One region of the Streptomyces sp. NPDC005195 genome, then DNA from elsewhere that is predicted to be linked to it. Evidence: riboswitches for the same ligand, from Rfam matches in the RefSeq annotation. Region 1 holds a riboswitch; the other holds the start of a gene.
The links. A riboswitch is a leader RNA that binds a small molecule or an ion and turns the genes downstream of it on or off. The one in region 1 is predicted to bind S-adenosylmethionine.
Positions count from the first base shown of each region.

Region 2: linked by a shared signal. The riboswitch ahead of ABZV34_RS28595 (aminotransferase class V-fold PLP-dependent enzyme) and the one ahead of ABZV34_RS26225 (putative leader peptide) in region 1 are both predicted to bind S-adenosylmethionine.

Region 1 covers NZ_JBEXHZ010000031.1:16,741-22,577, forward strand. Annotated here, with positions in the region: gene ABZV34_RS26205 (RNA polymerase sigma factor) at 1-940, shown strand, start outside; gene ABZV34_RS26210 (NtaA/DmoA family FMN-dependent monooxygenase) at 1,040-2,428, opposite strand; gene ABZV34_RS26215 (LLM class flavin-dependent oxidoreductase) at 2,446-3,642, opposite strand; gene ABZV34_RS26220 (putative leader peptide) at 3,822-3,947, opposite strand; SAM riboswitch class IV at 4,193-4,338, shown strand; gene ABZV34_RS26225 (putative leader peptide) at 4,375-4,449, shown strand; gene ABZV34_RS26230 (cell envelope biogenesis protein OmpA) at 4,541-5,320, shown strand; gene ABZV34_RS26235 (YceI family protein) at 5,545-5,837, opposite strand, start outside.
Region 2 covers NZ_JBEXHZ010000039.1:47,350-53,186, reverse strand. Annotated here, with positions in the region: gene ABZV34_RS28605 (cytochrome bc complex cytochrome b subunit) at 1-497, shown strand, start outside; gene trpD (anthranilate phosphoribosyltransferase) at 634-1,698, shown strand; SAM riboswitch class IV at 1,966-2,082, shown strand; gene ABZV34_RS28595 (aminotransferase class V-fold PLP-dependent enzyme) at 2,266-3,627, shown strand; gene ABZV34_RS28590 (Lrp/AsnC ligand binding domain-containing protein) at 3,703-3,984, opposite strand; gene ABZV34_RS28585 (rhomboid family intramembrane serine protease) at 3,981-4,712, opposite strand; gene ABZV34_RS28580 (hypothetical protein) at 4,843-5,082, shown strand; gene ABZV34_RS28575 (NYN domain-containing protein) at 5,117-5,837, shown strand, end outside.

The DNA.
Region 1 (5,837 bases):
CGGCCCCCGGCTCACCTCCTCCGGTGCCTCGGTCGATCAGGTACGCGACTACCTCAAGCAGATCGCCCGGGTCCCCCTGCTGGGCGCCGCGCAGGAGGTGGATCTGGCGAAGCGGATCGAGGCGGGACTGTTCGCCGATCGCAGGCTCCAGGAGGAGCCGGGTATCGACCCGGAGTTCCGGCGGGAGCTGGAGATCCTGGCCGCGGACGGACACCGGGCGAAGTCCCATCTCGTCGAGGCGAACCTGCGCCTCGTCGTCTCCATCGCCAAGCGCTACAGCAGGCGCGGGATGCTGTTCCTGGACCTCGTGCAGGAGGGCAACACGGGTCTCATCCGCGCGGTGGAGAAGTTCGACTACGCCAGAGGGTTCAAGTTCTCGACCTATGCGACCTGGTGGATCCGGCAGGCGATCTCACGGGCGCTGGCGGACCAGAGCCGGACCATCCGCATTCCCGTCCACATGGTCGAGGTCATCAACAGAATGGCCAAGGTCCGCCGGGAGATCATCCAGGACACGGGAGCCGATCCGACCCAGGAGGAACTGGCGAGGAAGCTGGACGTGCCGGTGGAGAAGATCACCGAGATCGAGAACTACACCAAGGAGCCGGTCTCCCTCCACACCCCCCTCGGTGAGGAAGGCGGCACCGAACTGGGTGACGTACTGGAGGACAGCGAGACCATCTCCCCGGCGGACATGGTCACCTTCCTGCTCCTCAAGGACGCCATCCAGGCCGTCCTGGCGAACATGACCGCGCGCGAGGCCGGGATCATCACGCTGCGCTACGGCCTCATGGACGGGCAGGCCCGGACGCTGGAGGAGATAGGGCAGGTGTACGGGGTGACACGCGAGCGCATCCGCCAGATCGAGTCCAAGACGATGTCCAAACTGCGCCACCCCTCACGCTCCGAGGCTCTCCGGGACTACCTCGACGTCAGCTGACCCCCGCGCAGACCTCCTGGCCGACATGGCCGTTCGCCGGCTTCCGTACCCCGGCCACGGGGTCCGGGTCGGGCACGATCCGCGCGATGCCCGGGCACCTCATGACGCCACCCGGTCGGCCGTCGCCTCGGCGTCGGGACGGGTGAGGCCCAGGTGGTCGCGGAGAGTGGTGCCCTCGTACTCCGTACGGAACACGCCGCGCTCCTGGAGCAGCGGGACCACGGTGTCGGCGAAGGTGTCGAGGCCGCCGGGGGTGATGTGGGGGACGAGGATGAAGCCGTCGGCGGCGTCGGCCTGGACGAAGTCGTTGATCGTCGCGGCGACGGTGGCCGGGGAACCGACGAACGCCTGCCGGTTGCCGGTCTCGATGACGAGGTCCCGGATCGACCACTTGTTGGCGGCGGCCCGCTCCCTCCACTCCCGGGCGGTGGCCGGCGGATCCCGGTACATCCGGACCTGCGCGCGCCCGCGGGCGACGGTGTGCTCGCCGGGGTCGGGGTCGATGTCGGGAAGCGGACCGTCCGGGTCGTACGCGGACAGGTCGCGGTTCCAGACGAACTCGAGGTGTTTGATCGCCGTGGCGCCGCTGACCTGCCGACGGCGCACCTCGCGGGAGAGTTCCTCCGCCTCGGCGTCCGTGTCCCCGAGGACGAAGGTCGCGGCGGGCAGGATCAGCAACTGGTCGCGCGTACGGCCGTGGCGGGCCAGCCGGCGCTTGACGTCCGTGTAGAAGGCCCGGCCCTCCTCGAGGGTGGCGTACCTGCTGAAGATCGCGTCGGCGTCCGCGGCGGCGAACTCGCGGCCCTCCTCGGAGTCCCCGGCCTGGAAGACGACGGGGCGCCCCTGTGGGCTGCGCGGGACGTTGAACCGCCCCTGGATGTCGAAGTGCCGGCCCTGGTGCACGAAGGCTCCGGCCCCGGCGTCGCGCAGGAAGGTTCCGGTCTCCTGGTCGGCGACGATCTCGTCCCCGTGCCAGGAGTCGAAGAGTTCGTTCGCGGTGGCCAGGAACTCCCTGGCCCGGGAGTAGCGCTCGTCCTGCGGGAGGAACCCGCCGCGGCGGAAGTTCTCGCCGGTGAAGGCGTCCCAGGAGGTGACGACGTTCCAGGCGGCACGTCCGCCGGAGAGGTGGTCGAGGCTGGCGAACTGGCGGGCGACCTCGTAGGGCTCGTTGAAGGTGGAGTTGATGGTGCCCGTCAGGCCCAGGTGTTCGGTGACGGCGGCGAGCGCGGCCAGGACCGTGAAGGTGTCGGGGCGTCCGACCACGTCCAAGTCATATATATGTCCGCCCTGTTCACGCAGACGCAGGCCCTCGGCGAGGAAGAGGAAGTCGAACCTGGCGCGTTCGGCGGTCCGCGCGAAGTGCGCGAACGAGCTGAACTCGATGTGGCTGCCGGCCTCCGGGGCGCTCCAGACGGTGGTGTTGTTGACGCCGGGGAAGTGCGCCGCGAGGTGGATCCGCTTGAGGGGCTTGTCCTGTGTCGTGTTCATGAGTGGGTCCCTCCGGCTCAGGCGGTGGCGGCGTAGCGGTTGGCGGGGCGGGAGAGTCCGAGCAGCCCGCGCAGGGTGTCGGCCTCGTACGACTGCCGGAAGGCGCCGCGGCGCTGGAGTTCCGGGACCAGGCCCCTGGTGATCGCCGGCAGGTCGTGGCCGGCGACGGCCGGGCGCAGCCGGAAGCCGGACAGTCCGGCCGAGTGCAACTCCTGGAGCAGGTCGGCGAGTTGTGCGGGGGTGCCGGTGAAGATCCGGGCGTCACTGGTGTACGGGTGGCCGGCGAGGGTGTCGAGGCGGTCGCGGCGGGCCACCGCGGCGGCGGGATCGTCGTCCAGGAACACCACCAGGTCACCGAAGAGGTGCAGGGGTTCGCCGGAGCGCCCGGCCGCCTCCTGTTCGGCGCGGACCGCGGCGACGATCGTGCGCGCCTGCCCGGTGTCGTGGGGGGTGACGTATCCGATGTCGGCGGAGCGGCCGAGCAGACGGAAGGGCGCTCCGGTCACCGATTCGTGGGCGAGGGCGCTGACCGGGGGCTGGCCCTGTGGCGGGCGCGGGGTGATCGAGGGTCCCTTGACGCTGAAGTGCCGCCCCTCGAAGTCGACGTAGTGCAGCTTGTCGCGGTCGACGAAGCGGCCGGTGGCGACGTCCCGGATCTCCGCGTCGTCCTCCCAGCTGTCCCAGAGCCTGCGTACCGCTTCGACGTGGTCGGCGGCCTCGTCGAAGAGGTCGACGGCCAACTCCCGCAGGGCGGGGCTGTCCAGGTCCTCGAGCCGGAACGGGGGGAACTCACGGCGGCCGAAGTGCGCGGCCTCGCTCTGACGCGGCGACACCTGCACCCGTACGCCGGCCCGCCCGCTGCTCACATAGTCGAGGGTGGCTATCGCCTTGGAGATATGGAACGGCTCCGTGTGGGTGGCCACCACGGTCGGCACCAGTCCTATATGGCTGGTGAGTGGAGCGACGCGGGCGGCGATCAGGACGGCGTCCAGCCGTCCACGTACCTGGTCCGTGCGGCCGTCGGGACCGGTGACCCGCGAGGACTGGAGTCCGAGCGCGTCCTCGATGGTCACAAGGTCGAGCAGGCCGCGCTCGGCCTCGGTGATCAGGTCCGTCCAGTACGCGGCGGTGAGCAGATCACGGGGGCGGGCCACCGGCTCGCGCCAGGCGGCCGGATGCCACCCGGCGCCGTCGAGCGCGACGGCGAGGTGCAGGGCGTCGGAGGAAGAAGGGGAAGAGAAGGAAGAGGAGGAAGTGGCGGATGAGAGGGGTGAAGGGGAGGCGGCGGGCAGCGGGGAGGGGGATGACGAGGCCACGAAAGGGGTGCCTTCCTGATCGACCGTACGAGGGCTCCTGCCCTCCGTGCGGAGGGCGGCGGCAGCGGGGTGACAGGTCAGGGACGACAGAGCGCGCCGGCCACGCGCCGCAGATCGATGTGCGGCCGGGAGTACAGATGGACACGGCGGCGGGGGGTGAGCGCCATGACGCGGAGCGCGGACAGGACCGGCACGTCCGTCACCTCCGCCCTTCCGTCGCGGCGGGCGCCCTGGGCGCGCCGTCGTCGTGGTGTCCTCTCCAGCACAACGGCCCGCCCGCGCCGTCTGTTCCGGCTCGGAGCCCCGGAGTTCGGACCAGGACCGAGTCCGTGCGGTGGCGAGGCACGGCGTGCGGAGGTCAACGCTCGGCAGCCCGGACGACCACGTGGTGAGACCGGGCGGGCGCCTTCTTGACGAGCCCACGGAGCGGACCGAGACTGACGGGGACGGTCACGATGGTCAGCGCCCTTCGCCGGGTCCCTCCGTGCGAGGCGGTTGATCGGCCCCGGCCCGCTGACAGGCAACCCTTCCACCGCGACGGGGTGCCCCGGGTGACGACCGGGTCCCGCCGGAGCGGCGGGGCAAGCGTGGTCTCGCCTCTCGCGAGCCCCGGACACGGGAGCGACGGGAATGGCCGGAAAGGGCACGAGCGGTCTGACCAGGCGTCTGCACATCGATCTGCAGCGGGTCTCCAGCGCCTACTAGTCCAGGGTCCGGACGGTACCTCAGAGCAGTCACTCCGTTCCGCCGCCGCTGCCCCCGGGCGGCGGGGCTTCGCCGTCCCCCCTGGAGAGTCATGCCCGAGACAGCCTCGCTCAGTCCGACCGCCGTCGCCTCCCACCACCGCGCCCCGGCCTCGCCTGCCACGGGGGCCTTCGTCGCCGCACCCCCTCGGGGAGCGGCCCCCTCGCGTGAACACCGCATCCGCAGTCGCATCGGTGCCGGTCCGGCCGGCGGCTTCTATCCCGCGCCGCACCGCTATCAGCTGTACCTCTCCGAGCGCTGTCCGCGCTCGCTGCGCATCTCGATCACCCTCGGCCTGCTGGGGCTGCGCGACTCGGTCACCACCACGCTGCTGGCGGGTCCCTCCGGGACACCAGCCGCCCGCGCCGCGCTGCGGGCCGCGTACGAGGCCACCTGGCACCACTACGACGGTCCGCTCACCGCGCCGGCGCTGTGCGACCGCTGGAGCGGACGCGTCGTCAGCAATCACACCCCCGACATCCTGCGCGATCTCGGCGAACTTCCGGGCTGCCGCGACGACGACGGACTCCCCCGGCTGCACCCGCCGTCCCTCGCCGCGGACATCGACGCCTTCCGCGTCTTCCTGGACCGGAACCTCACCACGGTCGCCGGGCCGACGGCGCGGTCCGCCGCGCTCGACTCGCTGGATCACCGACTCGGGTCGTACGAGCATGTGTGGGGCGACGAGCTGACGGCCGCCGACGTCGACCTGTGGGTGGCCCTCACCGGCCTCGGCACGGAGGGCGTCCTCTCCCCGTACGGCCGTCTGCGGGACTACGTCGGCCGGCTGGGCGCCCATCCGGCCTTCCGCGAAGCGGTGCGCCGGGCCTGACGCCGCCGTCGGGACGTCTCTCCGGACGACCGGCCCGCGCCCATCTCGAGGCCACGGCGAACAGCCCCCGGTCATCTGGGAGTTGTTCACCGTCCCGTCCTCGGACCGCACCAGGACGCGCCGCCGCGAAGCCTGTGACATCGGCCGCCATGTCCGGCGGACCATGGAGCCGGCGGGCGGTCACCGCTTGCCGCCGCGCCGACGGCGGGCGGCGCTCCGTCGGCTCAGCCCTTGACGCGGGTGAAGACGAGTGTGCCGACGACGGTGGTCAGGCCGCGGAGCATGCCCATCTGGTTCCAGCCCATGTCGAACTGGTCGCGGTCCACGGTGAACTCCGCGGCGAGGGTGACGTCTTCGGCGCTCGCCGCGGTGACGCGGGCGACGACGGGCTGCGGCCTGGTGATGCCGCGCACGGTCAACTGCCCGGTGACCTCGACGGTGTCGTCCGGGGCGATCACGGCGTCGTCCACCGCGAAGGTGATCGTGGGGTGCCGTTCCGCGTCGAAGAGGTCGGCCG
Region 2 (5,837 bases), on a different contig from region 1:
CCCGCACCGCCTTCGGCGCGGCCTGGATCAGCTGGTACTTCGTCCTGCTGGTCGGCGGCGGCAACGACATCTGGGCCACGCACTTCCACCTGTCGATCAACTCGATCACCTGGTTCGTCCGGATCGCGTTCTTCGTCGTGCCGGTGCTCGTCTTCATCGCCACCAAGCGGATCTGCCTCGGCCTCCAGCGCCGCGACAAGGACAAGGTGCTGCACGGCCGCGAGTCCGGCATCATCAAGCGCCTGCCGCACGGTGAGTTCATCGAGGTGCACGAGCCGCTCGGCCAGGAGGCCCTGCACACGCTCACCGCGCACGAGCAGTACCAGCCCGCCGAGATCGGCCCGGTGGTCGACGGGAACGGTGTCGAGCGCAAGGTGAACGGCGTGCAGCGACTGCGTGCCAAGCTCAGCAAGGGCTTCTACGGGGAGAACAGCCAGATCCCCAAGCCCACGGTCGAGGAGTACGAGGAGATCACGAGCGGCCACGGCCACCACTGATCCTCCGGCCGGTCCTCACCGGTCCCACTGATCGCCACGGCAGGAGCCCCCGTCCCTTGGACGGGGGCTCTTCGCCGTGCCCGGGCTGGATAGGGTGGACCCTGCTTGTACCTGTCTACGAACCCAGGAGCGGCATATGAGTGCTGTGACCCCCGCTGGAGGCGACATCGCGGCGGGCCGTTCCTGGCCCGCCGTGCTGAACGGCCTGCTCGACGGCCGGGACCAGAGCGCGGACGACACGGCCTGGGCGATGGACCGGATCATGAGCGGCGAGGCGACGGACGCGCAGATCGCCGGCTTCGTGGTGGCGCTGCGGGCCAAGGGCGAGACGGTCGAGGAGATCACCGGTCTGGTCCGCACGATGTACGAGCACGCCAAGGTGATCGAGGTCCCGGGGGAGACCGTCGACATCGTCGGTACGGGCGGTGACGGCGCGAAGACGGTGAACATCTCCACGATGTCGTCGATCGTGGTGGCCGGGACCGGCACGAAGGTCGTCAAGCACGGCAACCGGGCCGCGTCGTCGGCGTCCGGCGCGTCGGACGTCCTGGGGAAGCTCGGCGTCAATCTGGAGCTGACGCCGAAGCGGGTGGCCGAGGTGGCCGAGGAGGCCGGGATCACCTTCTGCTTCGCGGTGAAGTTCCATCCGGCGCTGCGTCATGTGGCGGCGGCGCGTGGGCAGTTGGGCATCCGGACGGTCTTCAACTTCCTCGGTCCGCTGACCAACCCGGCGCGGGTGAGGGCGCAGGCGGTGGGTGTCGCCGATGCCCGGATGGCGCCGATCATGGCCGGTGTCTTCGCCGAGCGCGGCAACTCCTCGCTGGTCTTCCGCGGTGACGACGGGCTGGACGAGCTGACCACCACGGCGACGTCGAAGGTCTGGGTCGTGCGGGACGGCAAGGTGACCGAGGAGCGGTTCGATCCGCGGGACGTCGGCCTCGACCTGGTGCCCGTGGAGGCCCTGCGGGGTGCCGACGCCTCGTACAACGCGGAGGTCGCCCGTCGTGTCCTGGACGGCGAGAGGGGGCCCGTACGGGACGCCGTGGTGCTGAACGCGGCGGCGGCCCTGGTGGCGTTGTCCCCGACGGATGCGTCGCTGGTGGACCAGCTCCGTGCCGCGATGGTGCGGACGGCTCGGGCCATCGACTCCGGGGCCGCGCGCGCGGTCCTGGACCGCTGGGTGACGGTCACCAACGCGTAGACCCTCCGGGATCCCTCGCCCCTGTCATCCCTCGAGTTCTCCCGTCCTTGGGGGCTGCCGCCCCCAGACCCCCGCTTCGGCCCGAACGGCCTCGTCCTCAAGCGCCGGACGGGCTCGAGACGCGAGCCCGCGCTGAAGGGCTGACACCCGACCCGTCTCCGGGGGCTCCACCCCCGGAGACGGGTCCGGCAGGGGCGGCGGGGGCCGGTACCGGCATGTGGACGGTGGGGTTGCGTCAGGAAGATCGTGTGGCAGGATGCGATATCAGGTCATGAGCGACAGCCATCAGGCCCCGGCCGGCTGTCCGGCAACCCTCCGTCCGTGGCGGGGTGCCCCGGGTGAAGACCAGGCCGTAGGCAGCGAGGTCTGCGGCAAGCGCGGACCCCTCGAGAATCCCAGGGGTCCTGGTCGTTCGAGGGAGCCTTCTGTGAGCAAGCGAATGCGGTAGGGCGTAGAGCCCCGCTCCCGCACACCCTTTTCCCCTCCCACCTGCGCCGGGCCGCGCGCGTACCTCCGTACGCCCCCGCCCGCGCGGTGCTTCCGCCTGCCTCTCACAGGAGTGCACCCATGTCTGTCTCCACCGCTGCCGCCGAACGGTCCGTATGTGCCCCCCTGCCCGTTCTGGGCCGTGATGTGACCGTCCCGCTCGTCACCGGCGGCGAGGTCACCTACGCCGCCCTCGACTACGCCGCCAGCGCCCCGGCCCTCCAGCGTGTCTGGGACGACGTCGCCGCGTACGCCCCGTACTACGGCAGCGTGCACCGTGGAGCCGGCTACCTCTCCCAGCTGTCCACCGACCTCTTCGAGAACGCCCGCGGGACCGTCGCGGAGTTCCTGCACTGCCGCGAGGACGACCAGGTCGTCTTCACCCGGTCGACGACCGACTCGCTCAACCTGCTCGCCGCCGCCCTCCCGGCCGACTGCCAGGTCTTCGTGTTCGAGACCGAGCACCACGCCTCGCTGCTGCCCTGGCAGGACGCGCGGGTCACGTACCTCGACGCGCCCCGCACCCCGCGGGGGGCCGTCGCGACCCTGGAGCGCGCCCTCGCCGACCGTGACCCCCACGGACCGGCCCTCGTCTGCGTCACCGGCGCCTCCAACGTCACCGGCGAGCTGTGGCCGGTGCGCGAGCTCGCCGCCGCCGCGCACGCCCACGGCGCCCGGATCGTCCTGGACGCCGCCCAGCTCGCCCCGCACCACCCGGTGTCCGTCGGCGACCTCGACGTCGACTGGGTCGCCTTCTCCGGGCACAAGCTGTACGCGCCCTTCGGCTCAGGTGTCCTCGCCGGCCGCTCCGACTGGCTGCGCGAGGCCGAGCCCTACCTCGCCGGCGGCGGTGCCAGCCGCAAGGTCGCCCGGCGCGCGGACGGCGGCGTCGACGTCGAGTGGCACGAGAGCGCGGCCCGGCACGAGGCCGGGTCCCCCAACGTCATCGGCGCCTACTCCATCGCCTCCGCCTGCAAGGCGCTCACCGAGGAGGGCTTCGACCGGATCGTCGCCCGCGAGCGGCACCTGATCCGCACGGTCCGGGAGGGGCTCGCCGAGGTGCCCGCCGTGCGCGTGCTGTCGCTGTTCGGCGACGACGCGCCCCGGGTCGGCGTCATCTCGTTCGTCGTCGAGGGCTGGAACAGCTCACACTTCGCGGCGGCGCTCTCCGCCGAGTACGGCATCGGGGTGCGTGACGGCCTCTTCTGCGCGCACCCGCTGCTGCGCACGCTGCTCGGCAGCGACCCGCAGACCCAGGGCGAGTGCGGGGCCCCGGAGGCCGCGCCCGGCGAGAAGTCCCTCAACGCGATCCGCGTCAGCTTCGGGGCGGGCACCCCGGACGAGCACGTGGAGCGCTTCGTGCGCGCCGTGAAGGAGCTCGTGCGGGACGGTGCGCAGTGGCGCTACCGGACCGAGGGCGGTCGCTGCGTGCCGGCGGTCTGACCCCGGTGGCCGCGAAGGACCCGCTGCGGTACGGAACGGCGTGGGGGGCGGTGCGGGGTCAGGAGTCCAGGCCGGTCAGGAGTCCAGGCCGATCGCGAACGCCGCCTCCAGGTCGTGCTGCGAGTACGTACGGAACGCGACGTGGGTGTCGGTGCCCTCGACCCCCGGGATCTTGCTGATGCTGCCGGGGATGACGTCCGCCAGATCGTCGTGGGCCTTGACCCGGACCATGGCGATCAGGTCGTACGTACCGGTGACGGAGAAGACCTCGCTGACACTGTCCAGCGCGGCGATCGACTGGGCGATCTCGGGGATCCGGTCCACGCTGGTCTTGATGAGCACGATCGCGGTGATCACGGCTGGTTTTCTCCCTCGGGGGCCGCTGCTGGGACTTTCACTCTAGTCGGCCGCCGGAAGCGCACCCACGCGTAGAGGAAGCCCAGCGAGAAGCCCACCAGGTGTGCCAGATAGGCGACCCCGGGACCCGAGGGGCTGCGGCCCGCCGCCAGCCACTGCAGCGCCGCCCAGAACGGCAGCACGATCCAGGCGGGGAAGCGCAGCGGCAGGAAGAAGAGGAACGGGAAGAGACTGGTCACCCGGGCCTTGGGGAACAGGTACAGGAACGCTCCGAGGACCGCGGAGATCGCTCCCGAGGCACCGACCAGGGTCTGTTCGGAGCTGGAGTTGGCGATCGCGTAGCCGACCAGTGCGAGGTATCCGCAGCCGACGTAGAAGAGGGCGAACTCGAAGTGGCCCATGCGTTCCTCGGCCATGGCCCCGAAGACGTAGAAGAAGAGCATGTTGCCCAGGAGGTGGAGCCAGCTGCCGTGGATGAACAGGGCCGTGGCGGGGGTCAGCAGGGCGCCCGGAGTGCCGCTCAGCAGATCGGCGGGCACCACGCCCCAGCGCCGGAAGTAGGCGCGCTGTGCGACGAGCAGTTCGTCCCCGGTGCCGTACGTCGGATTGAACCCCGACGCCGGGCCGATCACGAAGATCACACAGCACAGGACGATCAGCCCGTACGTCACGGGCGCGGACTGGGCCCGCACCGTCCTGCCGACCGTCGTACTCCAGTTGCCGATCATGTTGCAGAGCATGACGTAACCGGACCGATGCACACAGAGTGCCTCGCCGCTGTGGACGGCCGAGCGTCGAGTACCCGCCAGGCCGTAGGGTTACGAGCCACACGGACACCAGAAGGAAAGCGACTGCCACATGACGGTTCCCCTTCCGACCGCCGACACCCGCTGGCGCTGCACCCTGTGCGGCAATCTGACGCGCTTCGACGTGACCCGCTCGTCCAAGGTCGTCGAGTACATGCACCTCGACCTGGCCGGTGAGCCGAGCGTGGAGGAGCGTGAGGTGGTCAGTGAGACCATCGAGTCGGTGCGTTGCCGCTGGTGCAACGCGGTGGATCAGGTGGAACTGGTGGACAGGCCGGGCGTCGGCTCCTGAGGGAGCGGGCCCCGCACGGACGATGGAGTGACGGATGGCGGAGACCACAGGCGGGGAGCCGGACGACGGCGCCGCCGAGGTGCTCGACCGTCCGCTGCCCGACGGCGTGCGCCGCCGTGTCGTGCAGATCGTCTCCGACGGGTTCGGCGGTCTGACCGTCGCCGAACTGCCGGTCCAGCTACGGCAGTACGCGCGGTTCGCCCCGAACCGGCGCGCGAAGTTCGCCGGCAACGCGATGGCCGCGGCGCTGGAGACCGACCCGCTCTTCAGGCAGCGTATCGCCGAAAAGCTCAGAGAGGCGCAGCCGGAGCTCGTCGGAGCCCTCGACTCCGGCGCGCCGCCCCCGGCCGCGGACCCGCTGGACGTGGCGGCCGCGGCCTATGTGCTGCGCCCCACGGGCTGGGTGAAACTGGTGACCGCCGCGGGCGAGGAGGCCCTGCGGGCGGACGCCGAGCGTGCCGACGAGGAGAGCCGCGCGGAGCTGGAACGACTGCGCGAGGAGCTCGCCGAGGCGCGGACGCACACCCGGGCCGAGACCGAACGGCTGCGCACCGAGCTGGAGTCCGCGAAGAAGGAGTCGGAGTCGCTGCACCGCAAGCTGCGCGGTGCCCTCAGCGACGTCAAGCGGGGTGAGGCCGCGCTGCGCAAGCTGCAGGCCGAGACGGACACCGCGCGGGCGGAGGGGCAGGCCCAGGTGTCCGCCGCGGAGAGCGAGAGCCGGCGGCTCAAGACACGGCTCTCCGAGGCCGAGGCGG